DNA from 4 places in the Rothia sp. HMSC062H08 genome. Region 3 is predicted to be linked to each of the others. Evidence: predicted binding sites of a transcription regulator. Region 3 holds the regulator's gene; each other region holds the start of a gene.
What was found. The regulator LexA, encoded in region 3, represses DNA repair genes until DNA is damaged. The targets are predictions, from matches to a motif close to TCGAACANNTGTTCGA.
Positions count from the first base shown of each region.

Region 1: the regulator LexA is predicted to act here: its motif matches at 1,275-1,290, upstream of ruvA (Holliday junction branch migration protein RuvA).
Region 2: the regulator LexA is predicted to act here: its motif matches at 3,203-3,218, upstream of HMPREF2765_RS03900 (shikimate dehydrogenase).
Region 4: the regulator LexA is predicted to act here: its motif matches at 3,833-3,848, upstream of uvrA (excinuclease ABC subunit UvrA).

Region 1 covers NZ_KV802665.1:339,686-345,024, forward strand. Annotated here, with positions in the region: gene ruvB (Holliday junction branch migration DNA helicase RuvB) at 1-343, opposite strand, end outside; gene ruvA (Holliday junction branch migration protein RuvA) at 515-1,135, opposite strand; gene ruvC (crossover junction endodeoxyribonuclease RuvC) at 1,350-2,006, opposite strand; gene HMPREF2765_RS04055 (YebC/PmpR family DNA-binding transcriptional regulator) at 2,305-3,063, opposite strand; gene HMPREF2765_RS04060 (type 1 glutamine amidotransferase) at 3,196-3,963, opposite strand; gene HMPREF2765_RS04065 (Mur ligase family protein) at 3,963-5,246, opposite strand; gene HMPREF2765_RS04070 (hypothetical protein) at 5,325-5,339, opposite strand, start outside.
Region 2 covers NZ_KV802665.1:297,643-302,981, forward strand. Annotated here, with positions in the region: gene HMPREF2765_RS03890 (shikimate kinase) at 1-823, opposite strand, end outside; gene aroC (chorismate synthase) at 823-2,040, opposite strand; gene HMPREF2765_RS03900 (shikimate dehydrogenase) at 2,160-3,095, opposite strand; gene mltG (endolytic transglycosylase MltG) at 3,384-4,577, opposite strand; gene ruvX (Holliday junction resolvase RuvX) at 4,574-5,137, opposite strand; gene alaS (alanine--tRNA ligase) at 5,140-5,339, opposite strand, start outside.
Region 3 covers NZ_KV802668.1:409,888-415,226, reverse strand. Annotated here, with positions in the region: gene HMPREF2765_RS06760 (HisA/HisF-related TIM barrel protein) at 1-698, opposite strand, end outside; gene HMPREF2765_RS06755 (type 1 glutamine amidotransferase family protein) at 698-1,450, opposite strand; gene HMPREF2765_RS09110 (LysM peptidoglycan-binding domain-containing protein) at 1,570-2,226, opposite strand; gene lexA (transcriptional repressor LexA) at 3,076-3,750, shown strand; gene HMPREF2765_RS06740 (ATP-dependent DNA helicase) at 3,998-5,339, opposite strand, start outside.
Region 4 covers NZ_KV802665.1:371,861-377,199, forward strand. Annotated here, with positions in the region: gene HMPREF2765_RS04155 (GNAT family N-acetyltransferase) at 1-893, opposite strand, end outside; gene uvrA (excinuclease ABC subunit UvrA) at 922-3,810, opposite strand; gene HMPREF2765_RS04165 (MBL fold metallo-hydrolase) at 3,951-4,724, opposite strand.

The DNA of each region.
Region 1 (5,339 bases), on a different contig from region 3:
CCTCAGCCGGGCGGCTCATACGGTGAATCTCATCCAGGAACAACACCTCACCGGGAGTCAGCGAAGACAGAATCGCCGCCAAATCACCCGAATGCTGAATCGCCGGACCGGAGGTGATGCGCAGCGGCGCCTCCATCTCTGCCGCAATAATCATTGCGAGAGTGGTCTTACCCAGACCGGGAGGGCCCGACAGCAGCACATGGTCGGCGCTACGGCCACGCATCTTCGAAGCCTCCAACACCAGGGACAGCTGCTGACGCACACGGCGCTGACCCACAAAGTCATCCAGGGACTTAGGGCGCAGTGCCGCCTCAATCATCTTCTCTTCAGGCTCTTCTTCCATCGCCACCAGGCGCTGGGCGGGAGCTGAAGACGCCTGAGTGCCGGGCACCTGACCGGGAAAATACCCGCCGGAAACCAGGGACGCCGCGGGCTGCGGCTCATAGGGATTCTGGCTCATAGAATTCTTCTTTCACAAAAGTTTGAGTGGGATACGTCGAACAGGGCGCGCCGCTTAGTGGCGGCCCACCGTGTTCTGAGTACCCAAGGAGGCGAGCACACCACGCAGAGCCACACCCACCGGCTCAGTCTCTGCGGCAGGGTTGTGCTGCACGTAAGCGTCAATAGCGGCGGAAGCGTCCTTCTCGCTCCAGCCCAGAGAGGTGAGAGCGTCAAGCACCTGCGGCTTCCAGACAATGCCCTGGCTCAGCGGCAGCTCATCGGTCTGGCCATCGCTGAGAATCAGCTTGCCGGCAAGCTCCAGCACAATACGGCGGGCACCCTTCGGGCCAATACCGGGAACCTTCGTGAACGCCTTATCGTCACCGGTCGCCACGGCGCGCTCCACCTCAGCGGCAGTGTGAACGCTCAACACCGCCAGAGCAATACGCGGACCAATACCGGAAACCGAAAGCATCATATCGAACACTTCACGCTCGGCAGGCTCCGAAAAACCGTACAGAGTCATCGATTCTTCACGCACAATCATGGTGGTCAGCACGGTAGCTTCCTCACCGGTGCGCAGCTTGGAGAGAGTACGTGCGGTAGCGTACACGAGCATGCCGAAACCGTTCACGTTAATCACCGCATGATCAAGGCCCACCTGAGCCACACGACCGGTCAAGGATGCAATCATTTCTCTCCACCTTTCAACACCGCGCCCCGGATCAGGTTCGCGGCAGTGTGAGGGCACCGGGAACTCCGGCACCCACAGAACGCACTCCCCCAGTTCAACGGGGAGACACTACAAGTATATTAGAATATTTCTTCTGAAATCAAGCATATATTCGAACTTCTTAGCGAATATACGAGAGTCAGCGCGAGGGGCACCGGAGCCCACGACGGCACCTCTAGCGGCGAGCGCGCGCCTCCGCCTCCATCCAGGCGCGCTGCGCGGGGGTCAGCGAACCCGCACGGCGAGCCTTCGCGGGCCGCGATCCCTGGTGCGTCTGCGTCTGGGCCGACATGTTAATACCCGAACCGATGCCGCCGCCGCGCCAGCCGTGACAGATGGCGATGGCCAGCGCATCGGCCGCGTCCGCGGGCTTCGGCATGGCGTTCAAGCCCAGAATGCGGGTCACCATGCGGCCCACCGAGGCCTTATCCGCGCGACCGCTGCCGGTCACCGCCGCCTTCACCTCGGAGGGCGTATGGAAGAACACCGGCACGCCGCGCATCGCCGCGGCAGAAATCACCGCGCCCGAGGCGTGCGCCGTACCAATCACCGTGTTCACCTGCTCCTGCGCAAAGACGCGCTCAATCGCCAGGGCATCCGGCTTATAGGTGTCGAGCCAGTGGGAGGCGGCGTTGAAAATCCAGAGAATACGCTGGTCTAGGGACTCCGCCGGGATCGTGCCGGCAACACCCACGTTCACGAAGTGCGCCTTACGGTCGGCGGTCATATCGAGCATGGAGAAGCCGCAGCGGGTCAGACCGGGGTCAACACCCATGATGCGGGTTGCACCCGGCACACGCTCCACGGCAGCGGCAGTACGGTTTTCACGCATGCTATCGCGTGCGGCAGGTTGAGCGGCAGCCATCATCTCCCCTTTCGACAAACTCCCTATAGAATCTCTAGATTCTAGCCCTTCAGAATCCTAGCACCCGGTACCGGGGCGTGCCACGAACACGGTCACCGCGTAAACAATCACCACGAGAACAGTCACCGTGCGCCCCGCGAAAAGTACCCAGCACATCCCCAAAAAAGCCCCAGACGCTAAGAAGCCACTCCCCCAACCAGCCACCCTACGGCGGCTCGGTTAAAGGAGCGGCTTCTTCAAGCATCAGATATCAGAATCCGAGTGATTACTCAGCTTCCAGCTCTGCCATAACCTCGTCAGAGACGTTAGCGTTCGAGTAGACGTTCTGAACGTCGTCGAGCTCTTCAATAGCGTCTGCCAGCTTCAGGAACTTCTTGGCGCCCTCGGCGTCCAGGTCGACCTGCATGGTCGGGCGGAAGACCGGGTCGTCGTTGTTGTACTCCAGGCCAGCCTCGTCCAGTGCCTTACGGATCTCGGGCAGGTCGGTCGCTGCGGAAACAACGGTGAAAATATCGCCCTCGTCCAGAACCTCTTCGGCACCTGCATCCAGAACAGCCATCAGAACGTCGTCCTCGGTCAGACCGTCGGTCTTGGTGACCTCAGCAACGCCCTTACGCTCGAACAGGAACGCAACCGAACCCTGGTCAGCCATGGTGCCGCCGTTACGGGTCACAGCCAGGCGAACCTCAGACGCTGCACGGTTACGGTTATCGGTCAGACACTCGATGTACAGGGCGGTACCCTGCGGGCCGCGTGCCTCGTACATAATCTCGGTGTAGTCGATGGTCTCACCGGTCAGGCCGGCGCCACGCTTGATAGCGCGGTCGATGTTGTCGTTGGGGACGGAGTTCTTCTTCGCCTTCGACACAGCAAGGTCAAGAGCGGGGTTACCGGCGATATCGGCGCCACCCATACGTGCCGCAACCTCAATAGCCTTAATGAACTTCGCGAAAGCCTTCGCGCGCTTAGCGTCGATAGCAGCCTTCTTGTGCTTAGTAGTCGCCCATTTAGAGTGACCGGACATTCGTATCTCCCTTAGTCAAAACCTCCGTGCGGACACGGCGAAACGTCCCACGCACCGTACTGTACTCACATAACTATACCGTAGCGGAGGCGCACACCACCTCAGAAAGTGCACGCCACCACCAGGAATAGGCTAGCGGGGGCGGGACGCAGCCGAAGCGCGCGCCTTCTCCACCAGCGAGTCGTCAATCGTGTTCGGCGTGAACTCGCCAAACTTACGCTTAGCCGCCTGCTCAATCAGGTAGTCCGAAATCTTCGGGTTCTTCGGCAGCAGCGAACCGTGCAGGTAGGTGCCAATCACGTTGTGCACGCGCGCACCCTCATACGCATCGGTCACGTTGTTGCCCTCACCCTTGGTGACGGTAGCCAGCGGGGTGCAGCCGGAACCCAGGTAAGTCAGGCCCGAGTGGTTCTCAAAACCAATCACGGTGCCGAACTCCTCAGACTCCGCAACAATATTGCCGATCAGGCGGTCATCGCCGCCGACCGTGTGCGCATCAAAAATGCCGATACCCTTCAGCACCTCACCCTCACGGGTGCGGAATTCCTTGCCGAACAGCTGGTACAGGCCACAAATGACGAGCATCGGCACGCCAGCCTCAGCCAGCGAGCGCAGCGTATCACCGTTCGCGTGCAGGTCATCCTGAATCACGGACTGACCGGAGTCCTGACCGCCACCGCCCAGAATAATGTCAACATCTTCCGGGAAAGGCTGACCGGGGTTGTGGTCCAGAATCTGCACGTCAAAGCCGTGCGCCTGCGCGCGACGAGCCAACGCCAGAGTGTTACCCCAGTCGCCGTAAATGTTCATGTCGAGCGGGTACAGCTGCAGAATACGCAGAGTCTTACCGTTATTGGGGCCGGAGGCGGGGGTGCCCTCAAAAGTGTGAGTTGCCGTCATTAGGAGACCCTCTCAACGTCAGTGATCTTTGCAAGCTCTTCACGCAGAGCCAGCATTGCGGTGTAGGTGCAGAAAATACGCATGGGCGCAGTACCACTGGAAGCAATAAACTGCTTGAGCGCATCAGCGAGGTTCTCGTTGACCTCGTCAACCTTCACGCCGTCATGCTCCAGACGCAGCGCCATATCCCAGGCACGCACACCCGAAACCATCTGCACGCCGGTCTTCTGCAAGCTGTCGAAGTCAACATCCCACAGCCAGGACACGTCGCGACCGTCAGCGTACTGGTCGTTAATCGTGATCATGGTGGCGTAGTCGTCAGCGTTCGCGCTCGCCAGGGACAGGCGGAAACCGCTCGGGTTCTTCACCAGCAGCAGCTGCAGCGGGCGGCCGTTCACGTTCAGAGTCTCACCGCGACCGAAGGCGGGGGTAATCTTCGCCAGCTCGGCGATGAGCTTATCTTCGTTGAGCTTCTCGCCCATGACGGCGCGGGTCAGCGCCATAGCGCCAGCCGCGTTGAAGATGTTGTAAATGCCGTAGAGGTTAATCTCGCCGACTCGCTCCACACCCGCCAGGTCGAACGTAGCGGAGGTGCCGGAGAACGCGGTCAGGGTGACGTCAGCCTCGGGCAGGGTTGCCTTCGCGACAGTGCCGCCGCGCATCTCATCATCCGAGGGGAAGTACGAGCGCAGGGACTCATCCAGACCGTAATACTTGACGGTCACGCCCGGTTGCACGTTCTCAGCGAGGGAGCGGATGCGCGGGTCCTCACGGTTGAGCACCACGGTACCGGTCGTTGCGGAGGCGACAGTCGCCAGCATGCGGCGGGTCGTGTCAATCTCACCGAAGCGGTCCAGCTGGTCACGCAGAACATTCAGCAGCAGAGCGTAATCGGGCTTGACGGCCTTGACGAAGTGCACGGCGTGCGCCTCGTCCAGCTCAAGCACAGCGATATCAGCGTCAAGCTTGCCGCCGAGGGTCATCTCGCCCAGCAGTGCCGCGGCGACACCGCGCACAAAGTTCGAACCGGTGCGGTTAGTGAAAACCTTCAGACCCTGAGCTTCAAGCAGCTGCACAGCCATCTTCGTGGTGGTGGTCTTACCGTTCGTGCCGGAGACAACAACCACACCGTAGGGCAGCTTCGCGAGCTCTTCAGCGACGAAGTCGGGGTGCAATTTTTCCATGACAAGGCCGGGGAAGGCGGAGCCGCCGCCGCGAAGCTTAGTCGCGGCGCGTACGCCCTGGCCGAGAAGACGAATGAGGGGTTTGGACATGCTTACCATTTTAGTACACGCACGCCAGCGGCTGAATGGCCCGCCGGGCTCGTTCGCTCATGCCGGACGGGGCGGGGTGCGGGGGTATTAGAACAGCGAGCC
Region 2 (5,339 bases), on a different contig from region 3:
CAACCTGAACCTTGCCGAACAGCGCCGGGGTCGGACGGACCGGCTTGGCGGGTTCAGCCGCGGGCACAGCTACGGAAGTTTCGGGCACACCTACGGGGGCTGCGGGCGTGACCTGTACAGTCTTGGGTTCAGCCTTCTGCACGGGAGCAGAAACGCTCTCCCCCACCGCTTCTGCAGGCTGAGCCTGCTTCGGAGGTGCAGGCTTGGGCGCGGCAGGCTTAGGAGCAGTCGGTTTCGGTGCGGCTGGCTTCGGCGCAGCAACTACTGACGGCGCGGCAGGCTTCGGCGCAGTCGGCTTGGGTGCTTCCGCCTTCGCTGGTTCCTTGCGGGATTCCTCTTCAGCGGTGCCCATGCCCTGCAGGGCGCTGAGCAGCTTCAGGCGCAGGTCCTCGTCCAGGCCGAGCGCCGGGTCGGCGTCCTCAGATACCGAGGAGGCGTACAGGCGCACACCCTGCGTGCTCGCCGTAGCGGCGGCGGGCAGGGGGCGGGTGCCAGAACGCATCAGGTCAGCGGGGGTGGGCACGCGAGAAGCCGGGCGCACAGAAGAAACTGACGCAGAAGAAACCGAGGCGGCAGCCTCACGCGCAACAGTCTCACGAACCCCAGCGCCCGCAGCCTCAACACTCTGCTCAGCCGCAACAGATACACCGGGTTCTGTGCCGGTTTCCGGGCGCGGCGAAGCGCCCCCTCGCGCACGCTGCGTTGCCGCAGCAATACGCGCAAGGGGGCTCGAAGCGACCGGGCGAACACCCTGCTCCACAGAAACCTCCCCGGAACCGCGACCCTTCGCGCCGCGGCCCTCAGACTCCGCCGGAAGGGGCACTACGCGTCCCAACCAGCCACGTTAGACTCCCACGCCAGAGACGCCGGAATGGCCTCCAGGTAGGAATCCATGTTGCGGCGAGTCTCACCAATCGAGTCGCCGCCGAACTTCTCCAGCGCGGCCTCGGCGAGCACCAGGGCGACCATGGCCTCCGCCACCACGCCGGCGGCGGGAACGGCGCACACGTCCGAACGCTGGTGGTGGGCGCGAGCCTCCTCACCGGTGGAAGTGTCAATGGTCTTCAGAGCCTTCGGCACGGTCGCAATGGGCTTCATTGCCGCGCGCACACGCAACAGGTCGCCAATGCTCATGCCGCCCTCAATGCCACCTGCACGGTTGGTATCGCGGGTTACGCCGTGCTCGCCAATGGAAATCTCGTCGTGAGCGGCAGTGCCCGGGCGGTCGGCGGTCGCGAAACCATCGCCAACCTCAACGCCCTTAATAGCCTGAATACCCATCAGCGCTGCGGCAAGGCGCGCGTCCAGGCGGCGGTCCCAGTGCACGTACGAACCCAGTCCGGGAGGCATACCGTACGCGAGCACCTCAACCACACCGCCGAGGGTCTCGCCGTCCTTGTGCGCCTCGTCCACGCGCTGAACCATCGCGTCGGAGGTTGCCTTGTCGAAGCAACGCAGCGGGTCAGCGTCCAGCTGGTCAACATTGCGGGGCGAAGGCACCGGGGCGCCCTCGGGAGCGTGCACGCCACCCACAGCCACGGTGTGAGAAACCAGCTCAACACCCAGAGCCTTCAGAATCTGGGCGGCAACCACGCCAAGAGCCACGCGGGTCGCAGTCTCACGCGCGGAGGCGCGCTCCAGCACCGGGCGAGCCTCAGAGAAGTTGTACTTCTGCATACCCGTAAAATCGGCGTGACCGGGGCGCGGACGGGTCAGCGCAGCATTACGCGCACGACCCTCAATCAGCTTCGGATCCACCGGGTCGGAGCTCATCACGTCAGTCCACTTGGGCCACTCGGTGTTCGCAATCTCAATCGCGACCGGGCCGCCCTGAGTCAGGCCGTGACGCACACCGCCGAGGATGCGCACGCGGTCCTCCTCGAACTTCATGCGGGCACCGCGGCCGTAGCCGAGGCGGCGGCGAGCCAGGGCGTCACGCACCATGTCGCTGGTGAGTTCCACACCGGCGGGCACGCCTTCAATAATGCCGACGAGCGCCTCGCCGTGGGATTCTCCGGCAGTGAGCCAACGCAGGGCCATAGGTTAACCTCTTTTCATCGCACCCGCACCGCAGCGCAGGAGGAAGGAATAATAATTCTTCACGTGTATAAATAGTGTATAAAATGCCTGTTGACTGAGCGAGTGAAAGCACGCTTTTTTCACGAAACGGAAGCGCGAGGCGCAAGATCAACCGCCGCGCACATCGCATTCACCAAGCCCAGCAGCTCACCCTCAGACAGGGTGCGGTCGGTAAACAGCAGCACCTGCTCCACCGCCTGATACAGCAGCATCTCCAGGCCAGAAACCACCGTGCCGCCGTTAGCCTCCCAGGCGCTCGCCAGCACCGAAGGCCACGGGTTATATGCAACATCGAGCAGTACCGGCCGGTGCGTTGCGGAGGCGCCCTTCAGCCCGCTCAGCTGGCTCGCCCACTCATCCGCCGCATGCGCCGGAAGCGTAGACACCACCGGGTGATGGCCGCGCTCCGCAAGATTCTGCGGCAAATCAGCCAGGGAAACCTGCTCCAGCTGAACGCCCAGGCGGTCCGCCGCCTTCTGCACGCTACCGAGCTTATGCAGCGAACGGGCGTACACGCTCACACGGGAATACCCCAGCTGATGCAGAGCGGTCAGGGCGGAAATAGCGGTCGCTCCCCCACCCACAATCGCAGCAGAATCCTTGAGCGGTTCCGGTTCCAAACCGGCGTGGCGCAGCGCGTTCACAATGCCGATCACGTCCGTGTTATCACCCAGCACCTTCTCACCGCGCGGATACACCGTGTTCACCGCACCGGTCACGCGGGCAGTCTCACTCAGCTCATCGCAATACTGAATGACCGCGGTCTTCAACGGCATCGTCACCGACAGACCCGCAATATACGGGGCGTCCTCCGTACCGTCCGGGTGGCGCACACCGTGCATAATCGCCGGCAAATCATCAGGCAGAGTATCGCGGCGATCATAACCCAAATTCTGCTCACCCAAAAAGTCATACGCGGCACGATGCAGCGCAGGCGACAGCGAATGCGCAATAGGGTGCCCCAGCACGTAGGCGCGGCGAAGATACGGGGCTTCGCGGTACGGTTCAGTCTTCATCGGCTCTCTTTCGCTCTCAACGCTGGGGAACGCTCTCAACACTTGGGGCTTGCGGACACGCACGCCACGAACCCGCGTTCATGGGCGCACTCTACCCATTTTAAGGGACAAACCAATATTCGGGTATAGCCCAACAACCAAGCACCCCATCAACCATGCACCCAGCATCCGGGTACAGCAAAGGCGGGTACCTCCCCCACTCTCGTGGAGGCGGTACCCGCCTCAGCAAGGAACCTTCACGCCGAAGCTACCAAATCGTAGCTACCAGCTAAACCAATGAGCTACAACTTAGCTACAGCGGTTCGGGTGCTTAGAACACCACTGGTTGTACTCTTCAACATAACGCTGGTGCTCAGCGTAAGTGCGGGAGTACTTAGTCTCACCGGAGTCCAGGTCCACAGTCACCCAGTAGTAGTACGGGTTCTTCTCAGGAGCCGCAGCAGCCTTAATCGAAGCCAGCTGCGGGGAACCAATCGGACCCTTCGGAAGACCCTTATTCGCATAAGTGTTGTACTTATTGCTCTTATCGGCCTTCTGCTCTTCAGTCAGGTGGTACGAGCGGACACCCAGACCGTAAGTCACGGTCGCATCCGACTGAATCAGACCCGAGGTCTCACCATCGGGGTTGTTCAGACGGTTCTCAATGATGCCTGCAACCGCCACGTAGTCCTTCGGCTGAGCCTCAAGCTCCACGATGGAGGCGATGGTCAGAACCTCGAAGGTCTTCTGGTCGCCGCTCACGCCGGCTTCCTTCAGGTCAGCCTTGGTCTTATCAACCATGGTCTGAATGACCTTCTTGATGTCGGTGTCCTTCGGGAAGCGGTACTCGCCCGGGTGCAGCCAACCCTCAATCGAGGGGAAGTTGCTCGGCACACCGTACTGGGTGTAGTTGCTGACCGCGTCCTCAACCTGCTTGCGGGTGAACGCACCATCGGAGCCAGAAACAATCAAATCGATGGTCTCGCTCACGCGCTTACCCTGCGGAATCGCCAGGTACAGTACGTTGCTGTTCGCCTCGATAATGGTCGTAATCGCGCTCGAGCTGCTCATGTGCTGCTGCAGTTCGTAGGTGCCAGGCTGCAGGTACTTGCCCTTGCTCTCCTTGGTGTACACCTCAACGAACTTATCAGCATCAGCAATAACGCCCGCCGCCTCAAGCTCCTGCGCCACCTGCGCGGTGGACTGGCCAGAACGAATCGTGAACGTCACGGTCGTACCATTGCCGCCACCCGAGTAGTCACGAGTCTTGAACGGGTCATAGCGAGTAATCAAGGCACCCGAAATGATGACCAGAGCCACCACAAACAAGGAAATAGCGCTCAGCATGATGGCGCGGCGGCGGCGCTTACGCGCACGCAACGTAGCCACCGACACGATTTCCTGTTCCATCGTGATGCCGGTGATGCCCTTACGTTCATCCTCGGCTGTCGGCCTAAAGAGGTCGAGCCCGCTCTCTTCGGGATGTTTATTCTGTTCGGTCACTGAAGGTTCTCCGTTTCGTTGACGGCACCGACCGTGGTCCCTTCTGACTCGGACGGTCGGTTTTCTTCGTGGGCCGGATCGCTCACCTTGTACCCGGCTACGGACTGCCCCGCTTTGAGGGCATCCAGGCTGTACTGCAAAATGTTCACAGCCGCCACCTGGTCAACCATAGTCTTGAAATCTCGGCTGGAAACCCCAGCCTCGTGCAGTGCACGGTGAGCGCTCACGGTGGTGAGTCGCTCATCCACCAGCCAAATGTTAATGTGTGTTTTCTCTTCGGCATCCAGCTCGGAGCGCAGAGCCTGAGCGTACTCCCGAGCCATTTCCGTGGAGGGAGAATCCCCGCCACGCATGGTCCTCGGAAGCCCGACGAAAACCTCCACCACCTCGTTCACCTCAATCAGCTTACGCAAAACACGGCGGTCAGAGTTCTTCTTCGCGTCGCGGCGCAGCGTCTTGAGCGGGGTGGCGAGAATACCGTCGGGGTCGCTGAGGGCGGTGCCGACGCGGGCGTTCCCCACATCGACACCCATCCGCACTCCGCGCTGGAATTCCGCCATGTTTAGGCCTGAGCCTGTGCGATAGCGTCGCGGACAGCGTCCAGTGCAGCACCAATCTTGGATGCGTCCTGGCCACCACCCTGAGCGACGTCGTCCTTACCGCCGCCACCGCCGCCGAGAACACCGGCAGCGACGCGGACCAGAGCGCCAGCCTTCACGCCAGCCTCACGAGCACCCTCGTTGGTTGCCACCAGGACGACGG
Region 3 (5,339 bases):
TACGGAACCATGGAACGCAGCTTCTCAAGATCAGCCAGCGACGCCACACCACCGGACGCCACCACCCGGCAGGCAGTCTGAGCCAGCACCTCATCCAGCAGCTCCGCACCGGGACCCGCCAGAGAGCCATCCTTGCTCACATCCGTAACGATATAGCGGCGCACGCCCGCGCCCTCCAGCCAAGCCAGTGCCTCCGCTAGGTCAGGACCCGACCAGTCGGTACCGCGAGCCACCGTCACCCAGCCCCGCTCAGGGTTGTAGCGGGCATCCAGGCCAAGAGCCAAAAGATCAGAATCCACGTAGCGAGCCAGGGTGCTTTCAAGCCAGGAAGAATCCGCCAGAGCCGCGCTGGTCACATTCACTCGGTCCGGGTTCAGACTCAGGGCGCGCTCCAGGCTCTCAGCATTGCGAACGCCGCCGCTGACCTGGATACGAACCGGAGCGGAGCCCGTTCGGGTGTTCTCGGCACGGACGGCGGCAACCACCTCAGCCAAAACCTCAGTATTCGTACCGCGCCCAAACGCCAGGTCAAGGTCAACCAGGTGAATCCAGCGAGCACCAGCCTTCACCCAGGTCAGAGCCGCCTCCACCGGGTCGAGGCGCTGCTCACCACCGGACAGGGTGCCACCCACCGGGCGCACCGCGTAGCCTTCAGAAATATCAACAGCGGGCAGAAGTTCAAGAACGGGTGCAGACATTAGTTACCTCCTGCAGCAGTAACGGAGTCACCAGAAGACAGGCGACCGGTCACCGCCAGGGATGCAACCCAGCGGCGCATAAACTCCGCACCCAGCTCCCCAGAACCCACCGGGCAGAACTGCACCGCAGTCAGCGGGCCGTTCTCCACCGCCGCAATATAGGCGGGTTCGGTTGCCGTCCAGGTCACCGCCGGAGGGGCAATATATTCAATGCTCTGGTCAAAAGCCCACTCAAAAACGCCGTGCTCAGACTTGAAGTGAGCCTCGCCCTCAAGGTCCTTGAGCAGCGCACTATCGGCAGACGGGCTCAGAGCGGAAGCTCCGGGCGCCAGGTCGCGAGTAGAAAGCTCCACACCCTCACCGGGCCACTCCCCCATGCCCTGCACCTGAACCTGCCCCATCTGCGGATGCTCCACCGTAACGGAGTCGAAGAGGCAGCTCAACGCTGCACCGGCGACCAACACCGGACGACCACCAGCCACACGGCGACCAATCACGCGCTCAGCGTCCTTAGCTTTCAGATCTTCGTACGCCTCGAGAGAGCTCGCACCGCCGGCAACCACCATGCCGTCAGCCTCACGCAACTGATCGGGCACAGCGGTCACGATAACGTCCGCCCCAGCATCCTGAAGAAGCTTCACCAGGGCGCCACGAGTGCCGGGTTCCCCCAAAACGGCAACCACAGGACGAGCGGTCTGAGCGTTCTGTACAGATTCAGTTTCGACGGGTGTGGGTTCAACGGGAACAGGCATCGGTGCGCTCCTATTTCATAGGCTCAAGAATTCGGCTCAAGCGCTCTAGCTTGAGAGATGAAGGATTCGGAGTCAAGACATCAACCTCATGCAGAAGCCAACCACACACGGGTCCATGCTTAGCGCTGAGTCTGAGGAATTTCCAGACGCTGACCGGCATCAACAGAGGTGCTGGTCAACGAGTTCAACTCCATAATACGAACCACAGTATCACGGGTGTCACCTTGCGGATCCACCGCCTGAGCAATATCCCACAGGGTCTCGCCGTGCTTGACCACGACGACGGTTCGAGTCGCCGAAGTGTTCTCCACGGAAGCAGAAGCCGCCGGGCCAAAGAAGCTAATAGCACCGAGCACAATCAGTGCCGCCAGGGTCAGCAGAGGCAGGCCCTTCAGGAAACCGCGCGGAGTGCCAAAACGACGAATCGAAGCGGGAACCGCACGCAGAAGCTCGCCTCCCTTAGCCAGAAGAGCACTCTTCACGCTAGGCGCCTGTGCGGCAGAAGCAGCCTGCGCCTCAGAAGCTACGGAGCGAACCGGTGCCTGAATAGAGCCAGCAGGGGCAGAAGCGGCGGGAACACGAGTAGGCTGACCCACCTGAGCGGGGCGAGGCGCATGAGCCGCACGAGAAGAGCGAACAGACTGCGAAGACGCAGGCACACGAGAACGCCCCTGCACGGTGCTGGCGGACGCAGTGCGGGCGGGGTGAAGTACCACCAAACCTGCCGGAAGGTGTGCAGAAGTGTCACGAGAAGCAAGAGGTGTTGCAGTAGTCATTGTGGTTCCTTTCTCTTAGCTCGCCCCGGGGTTACCCCGCGGGTCTAGCAATGCCGAGCGATACCCGCTCGGAGGTCCTAGTTGAGCGATAACTATGGAGTGGTGATTGTTAGGCGATAACTATTGGGTAGCTATTCTCTAGTTAGGTCAGAGCGTCGGATACACCGGGCTGCGCTGGGTCGCACTGGGTGACCCCGGAACCCCATCCCCTGCGCTCTCTCTTCGCCAGATGCTCCCTAGAGCATCCAAGGTAGATCATGCGAAGAGAGAGGCAGAGGATTCGAATACATTCGAACACCCATTCACTCTCCTCTCCCGAAAGACTCCGGGTTGAATCTTCGAATATTTTTCGAACATTCACCCGTAAATCCTGAATTCCAGGAGAGATTCAAGAGTATATACGAACTCTTGTTCTAAAGTCTAGCAGAGATGTACTAAAAATTTCTTCGAGTTTCGAAGAAAAAATCTAGAATATTTGTTTGAGTTTTTCGGTGTAGTGTTCTACACTGGTGTCAAGAGACGTTCCACACGCTCCTGATGAGTCCTACTCACAGCAGGTTTCTGTACCCGTTACGGTTTGATTCTGTATCGAATGCAGGTGCTGCTGACTGAGTTTTATAGGGCGGAGGCGCATACTCGTTGCCTGCGTATCGCTCCGGTATCGCTCCGGCACGGATAGAATTCCTCCACCCCCTGACGAGATAAGACCCATTTCGGCAGAACCAAAAAATTTTTAGGACTTCACCAGAAAACGTGTGAAGCACCCATCCGTGCCCCGACCGGACTGTGTCTCAAACAGACTGCAGAGACCGGAGTACAGAATTCGGGGCACAGACCGAAGGAAAAGAAATGGCAACAGCACCCCGTCCGGCGCTGACCGCGCGCCAGCAGAAGATTCTTGACGCGATCCGCACCGAGATTGAACAGAAGGGTTACCCGCCGTCCATGCGCCAGATTGGTGACATGGTGGGTCTTGCGTCCCTGTCCTCGGTCACTCACCAGCTCGGTCGCCTCGAGACCATGGGCTACATTCGCCGCGACCCCAAGCTCCCCCGTGCCATTGAGGTGCTGGATGAGAACGGCATCGGCATCCACGGTAGCGCTTCCTCTTCCCTGCCCGAGCTGCCGAACTTCGAAGTCGGCGATGAGGACCTCGTACCCGTTCCCCTGGTTGGACGAATTGCAGCGGGCGGCCCCATCACTGCCGAGCAGTCCGTGGAGGATGTGCTCGCTCTGCCCCGCCAGCTGGTCGGTAGCGGCAAGCTGTTCATGCTCAAGGTCAAGGGTGATTCCATGATTGACGCCGCAATCTGCGACGGCGACTGGGTGGTTGTCCGCGAGCAGCACACCGCAGACAACGGCGATATTGTTGCTGCGCTACTTGACGACGAGGCAACCGTGAAGGTGTTCCGTCAGGTCGACGGCCATACCTGGCTCATGCCGCGCAACTCCAACTACGAGCCGATTATGGGCGACCGCGCAACCGTCATGGGTAAGGTCGTCTCCGTGCTGCGTAGTCTCTAGAAAACCACAGCCTCTAGAAGATGCAGTCTCTGAAAGACGCGGGCTCTAAACAGCCACAGCATCTCAAAGAAGCTGTTTTAAACAACACAGCCTCTAAAAGACATAGCTACGAGGCTTTTAGCTCTCTATAGAAATCACCCCGGTGCTACGTGAATGTTCACGTATCACCGGGGTGATTTCTATATTTCCGAAGCGGATATCTCCAAAGCGAAAGAGGCGGCGTAGCCAGGGATGAATCTTGCCCGAGCTAACGCTCAATACTCGCCGAAAGACGAGCCAACGCGCCGGTCACCGCAGCCTTATTCTGCGTCGACCACATCGGCGGCATCGCCTTCATCAAGAAACCGCCGTAGCGTTTAGTCGCCACGCGAGAATCCAGCACAGCCACCACGCCGCGGTCAGACACCGAACGGATCAGGCGACCCGCGCCCTGCGCCATACGAATCGCCGCGTGGTGAGCAGAAACCGCCATAAAGCCGTTACCGCGATGACGGTTCACCGCCTCCGTACGAGCCTGCGCAATCGGGTCATCCGGGCGGGGGAACGGGATGCGGTCCATCACCACCAGGCGGCAAGAGTCACCGGGAACGTCCACGCCCTGCCACAGGCTCATCGTTCCGAACAGGCATGAGTCAACGTCCTCGCTGAACTCCTCCACCAGAGCCTTGAGCGAAGACTCACCCTGCAGAAGAATGTTCAGGTCGCTGTGCTCACGCATGTACTCGGCGGCACGCTCAGCGGCACGCTTCGAGGAGAACAGGCCCAGGGCACCGCCCTCCGACGCCTCGCACAGCTCACGCAGACGATCCAGCTGGCCCTCGTGCACACCGAATCCCGGAGGCTTCAAATCCCCGGCAACGTACATGATGCCCTGCTTGCGGTAGTCGAAAGGCGAACCCACGTCGATGCTCGTCCAGCGCGGCGCGCCCTCGCCCTGCAGTCCCAGGGCACCGGCGGCAACGTCAAAAGAGTCACCCACCGTCAGGGTCGCACTCGTCAGAATCACGGTGCGGTCAGCGAACAGACCGTCACGTAGCTGCAAACCGACGCTCAAGGGGGCGATGTTCAGGGTCGCCGGGTCGGTATCGGAAGCAGCCACGTAGCGGCCGTTCTCCCAACCACCCTGACGAGAAATCCACAGAACGTCCTGCTCGCCCGAAGCCTCCAGAATGCGGCTACTCATGTCGTGTACCTCAGAGACACGCGAGCGCGCCATCTGCAGGCCGGCGTCAACGTCCTGCCCGTCTGGTTTGGTATCGGACAGGGCGGTGCGGGCGGCATCATTGACCGCAGAAATAGCGGTCAAAAGGCGACCGTCCAGGCCTTTCAGCAGGCCCTCGGCAAGACCCTCGAACGCGGTCTCCAGGGTGCCGGCAGCCATTTCCAGTGCGCCGGAATCAGCCTTTGAATGCTTCTTCACGCTACGCGCCGCACGGCGAACCATCGCAACCGTCAAAGAACCAGACACGGCACCGGTCACGCGGTCCACCAGCTCATGAGCCTCATCAATAATGACCGTCTCATGTTCGGGCAGAACCTTCATGCCCTCGAAAGCGTTAATCGCCAGCAGGGCGTGGTTCGTGATGACA
Region 4 (5,339 bases), on a different contig from region 3:
TCACTCAGGCCAACCATAGCGATAGGGTCTGCGAGTGCGGGGGCGCTCTCCCCCGCCGCGGGTGCATCAGGTGTATCCTCATCCACTGGGTATGCGGCGAGCACCAGCACATCCGGGCGGGTCACGCTAAAGCCCAACGCGTTCGAGTAGCGTTTATCCCCGCGGAAACGCTCAAACTGTTCAGCGTCCAGCAGCTCCACGCGCAGACGGGTTACGCGCGCCTCGGTGTCCTCAGGGTCGACCTCAAGCGCCCCCGCGGAGGCGTTCGCCTCCCTGCAGATGCTGCGCTCGCCCGTGATTTCGGCGAGCAACGCAGCCTTCAGCTCGGCGGGGTCAACGCGGCGCATCATGCCCACACCGGGCACGGCGCACTTGACCTCCTGCGCCTGCACGCCCTCGGGTACGACCGAATTCAGCAGGGCGCGGCCGGGCGTGTAGTAGATGCTCGTGCCACTGACCTGCTGGGTGTAGGGGGTGAGCAGTTCGTTGAGCTGGCGCAGCTGCGCGTAATCGCCCAGCCAGTTCGACTGGTCGCCGAGCATGTAGTCGATGGCCTTGTCCAGCACGCGCGGATGCTTGGCGCAGAGAATGCCGACACTCGCGTAGTTGGCGACGCGCAACTCCCAGATGTCGTCGTTGCGGCGGCGTGCGGCACCCATCTTCTCGGAGGGAGGCTGCACGGTGGCGAGCAGCGGCAGGCTCTCGGCGTCCGGGTAGTCGCGTAGCTCTTCGAGGGCGCGGCTAATCGAGCCAGGCGCCTGGCAGAAGTCCGCCTCCAGCTGGGTGTGCAGGATGTGCCGCGCACGGTCCGCGGTGGTCACAGCGCCACGGTTCATAGCGCCACGGGTTGCCTGAGCTCCCCGCGTGGGTTCGGTTCCTTGAGTATCAGTCACGTAGGTTTCCTCTAGGGCAAATTTTTGACTAGTTCAGGATCTCAGCAAGGAACGCGCCGGTGTGCGAGCCCTTCACCTGAGCCACCTGTTCCGGGGTGCCTTCGGCAATCACGGTGCCGCCGCCGCTACCGCCTTCGGGGCCCATGTCGATAATCCAGTCGGCGCACTTGACCACGTCCAGGTTGTGCTCGATGGTGATGACGCTATTGCCCTTGTCAACCAGCGATTGCAGCACGGCGAGCAGCTTGCGGATGTCTTCAAAGTGCAGGCCGGTGGTCGGCTCGTCCAGCACGTAGATGGAGCGGCCGTTGGAGCGCTTCTGCAGTTCGGTTGCAAGCTTCACGCGCTGCGCTTCACCGCCGGAGAGGGTGGTTGCGGGCTGGCCCAGGCGAATGTAGCCCAGGCCCACGTCCACGAGGGTGTTCAGGTGGCGCGCAATCGGGGTGAATGCGGCGAAGAACTCTGCGGCTTCTTCCACGGGCATTTCGAGTACGTCGGCAATGGTCTTGCCCTTGTAGTGCACTTCGAGAGTTTCGCGGTTGTAGCGCTTGCCATGGCAGGTTTCGCAGGGCACGTACACGTCCGGCAGGAAGTTCATTTCAATCTTCAGGGTGCCGTCGCCGGAGCAGTCCTCGCATCGGCCGCCCTTGACGTTGAAGGAGAATCGACCCGGGGTGTAGCCGCGCATTTTCGCTTCGCTGGTCTCTGCGAACAGCTTGCGGATGTGGTCGAACACGCCGGTGTAGGTGGCGGGGTTCGAGCGCGGGGTACGACCGATGGGCGACTGGTCCACGTGAATGACCTTGTCCAGGTGTTCCAGGCCGTCGATGCTCTTGTGGCGTCCGGGTACCTGCTTGGCGCCGTTGAGCTTGTTCGCCAGGGAGGTGTACAGAATGTCGTTGACGAGGGTGGACTTACCCGATCCGGACACACCGGTCACCGCGGTGAACACACCCAGCGGGAAGGACACGGTCACGTTCTTGAGGTTGTTTTCGCGGGCGCCGCGCACGGTCAGCTGGCGTTCCTTGTCCACGGGGCGGCGGGATGCGGGCACCTCAATGCTGCGGCGGCCAGCCATGTAGTCGCCGGTAATGGACTTGGTGTTCTTCAGCAGCTCCTCAAAGCTGCCGGAGTGCACGATTTCGCCACCATGCTCGCCGGCACCGGGTCCTACGTCCACAATCCAGTCGGCTTCGCGCATGGTGTCTTCGTCGTGCTCAACCACGATAAGCGTATTACCCATATCGCGCAGCTTGGTGAGGGTTTCGATGAGGCGGCGGTTATCGCGCTGGTGCAGACCGATGGAGGGCTCGTCGAGCACGTAGAGCACCCCGACCAGGCCCGAACCGATCTGGGTTGCGAGGCGGATGCGCTGCGCCTCACCGCCGGAGAGCGTACCGGCGGAGCGTGAGAGGGTCAGGTAGTCCAGGCCCACATCCAGCAGGAACTGCAGGCGCGCGTCAATTTCTTTGAGGACCTGCTCGCCAATCTTGGCTTCGCGGGCGCTGAGCTGCAGGCTACGCACGAAGGCGAGCGCGTTGGCGAGGGACAGGTCGGTAATGTCTGCAATGGACTTGCCGCCAACCTTCACGCCGAGAATGGTCGGGTTCAGGCGCGCGCCACCGCAGGAGGGGCAGGCGACCTGGCGCATGTACTGTTCGTAGCGGTCGCGGGCGAAGTCCGATTCGGTTTCTTCGTGCTTGCGCTTGATGTACGCCTTCACGCCCTCGAATCCGGAGGTGTAGCGGCGTTCACGGCCGAAGCGGTTGCGGTAGGACACCTCAACCTTGTAGTCCTTGCCGTCCAGGATAGCGGCGCGGGTCTTGGCGGGCAGGTCCTTGAAGGGGGTGTTCAGGTCGAAGCCGAGCTCCTCCCCCAGACCCGCGAGCAGGCGCAGCCAGTATTCGGTGGTGGCCTTGCCCTGCGACCAAGGGGCGATAGCGCCCTCGCCGAGGGTCAGGTCGGGGTTGGGTACGAGCAGTTCGGTGTCGACTTCCAGGCGCGAGCCGATGCCATCGCAGGCGCTACACGCGCCGAACGGCGAGTTGAAGGAGAAAGCGCGCGGCTCGATGGTGTCGATCTGCAGTGGGTGGTTGTTGGGGCAGGCGAGGTTTTCGCTGAAGGAGCGGGTGCGTTCGGGGTCGTCCTGCTCGCGGTCCACGAAATCGATGAGCACGCGGCCGTCGGCGAGCTTGAGCGCGGTTTCGATGGAGTCGGTCAGGCGCTGGTGAATACCGTCCTTAATGACGATACGGTCGACGACCACATCAATGGTGTGCTTGTACTGCTTGGCGAGCTTGGGCGGGTCGGAGAGCTGCACGGTTTCGCCGTCCACGCGGGCGCGCGAATAGCCCTGGGTCAGCAGGTCCTTGAAGAGGTCAACGAACTCGCCCTTGCGTGCACTGACGACGGGCGCGAGGATCTGCAGGCGGGTGCGTTCGGGGTACTCCTGCAGAATGTCCACGATCTGCTGCGGGGTCTGCTGGGTGATTTCTTCGCCGCATTCGGGGCAGTGCGGGTGGCCGATGCGCGCCCAGAGCAGACGCATGTAGTCGTAGATTTCGGTGATGGTACCGACGGTTGAGCGTGGGTTCTTGGAGGTGGACTTCTGGTCGATAGACACCGCCGGGGAGAGGCCCTCGATGAAGTCTACGTCGGGTTTATCGACCTGTCCGAGGAACATACGCGCGTAGGAGGACAGCGACTCAACGTAGCGGCGCTGACCTTCCGCAAAGATGGTGTCGAAGGCGAGGGAGGACTTACCGGAGCCGGAGAGGCCGGTGAAGACGACCATCGCATCACGCGGAATGGTGAGGTCTACGTTCTTGAGGTTGTTTTCGCGGGCACCCTGAACCCGGATACTGGTCAGGTCGTTCGCTTTGAGTGCGGTGCTACCGTGTGCCGGGCGGGGTGTCATCGAAAATCCTTTCGTCTTATCTTCGAATTTAAATTCTACACCCTCACGCCTTTCACCAGCGGGATTATGCGGCCGGTGAAGGCATGAGGGTGCAGTACTTATATGAGGCGGACTAGGAGGCGCAATTCATCACGTGCGGTTTACCAGCCGCGGGTTCCCCACTCTTCCAGGTGGGGGCGCTCGTCGCCGAGGGTGGTGGAGCGGCCGTGGCCGGGCAGCACGATGGCATCATCGTCGAAGCCACCGAAGAGCTTTTCAAGCACGTTGGAGAAGAGCTCACCGAACTGCTGCGGGGAGTCGGTCTTGCCCACGCCGCCAGGGAAGAGGGCGTCGCCGGTGAACAGCAGGGTTGCGGGAGTGCCGTCTTCCCAGGTGGTTTTGAGGGTGTAGACGATGGATCCGGGGGTGTGGCCGGGCACGTGCAGGGCGCGGATGACGGTGTCAGAGAGGTAGAAGTCGAAGCTTTCGCCGCCGGTCAGTTCTTCTTCGACGGTGTAGTCTTCCTGCTCCTTAATAGCGGCTGCATCAGCTGCACCCGCGGAGGTCACGGCACCGGTGAGGTGGTCGAGCTCCTTAATAGCGCGGATGTGGTCCCAGTGGCCGTGGGTGACCAGAATGCCGGTCAGACCGATTGCGCGGGGCCTGATGGAGTTGAAATCCTCTTCCTTCTCCATGACGCGCACGCGGCGTTCTTCGCCGTCTGCCAGTTCGAGCTGCGGGCAGTCCTTCAGGAGCGCATCGAGAGTGAAAGCATAGAGTTCTTCTGCATCGTCTGCGGGGTCGATGAGTACCTGCTCGCCGGTGGCGCGCATGGTGATGAGGTAGACGCTGTTGTCCATCTCGGAGACACTGAACGCACGGACGGTCAGTTCGGGGTTCTCAAAGATGAGGGTGGGTTCGGGGTAAGTAGTCATAGTTCCAGTGTAGGGGTTGTGACCGCACAGCATGCGCCTATGCGGTTCGCTCCCCTATCAGCGCATTCGGCATTGACCGCGCGGGATACATGTACGGGTTGCCTGTGCGGGATGCACAGGGAATAGATTCTGGAGCACGCTCGGTACGGATTGGGTTCAGCGCGGATTAGGTTCCGGCTGGATCCCGCCCGGCTGAGGGTTCAGCGAAATTCAAACAGCGAAATTCAAAAGTCCACTGAAATTCAAAAGTTAAACAGAGAAGCGACTGCGCATCGATACACAGTCGCTTCTCATGACACCCAGGGGTATCTATCACTCACTCAAACACAAGCAACCCGAGGACTTTAGAAATCTCACGATTACTTGATGACTCAATAGTAGCGAACTTTTTGGGGGCTGTTTTACCACCCCATTTGGTACGGAGAGCCAGATTTAGTGACCCACACCTCATTGTAATCATTCTGTAATAAAAACAGGTGTTTTTTAGGGTATCCATACGTACCAATTTCATTTTTTTCGAGTTTTGATGTGACTTATTTCACCCAAAATAATTTCAGATTTTCCCTCATTTGGCACTTCAGTGCACCTTTAACCTAAGCTTCACAGTCGGTAATC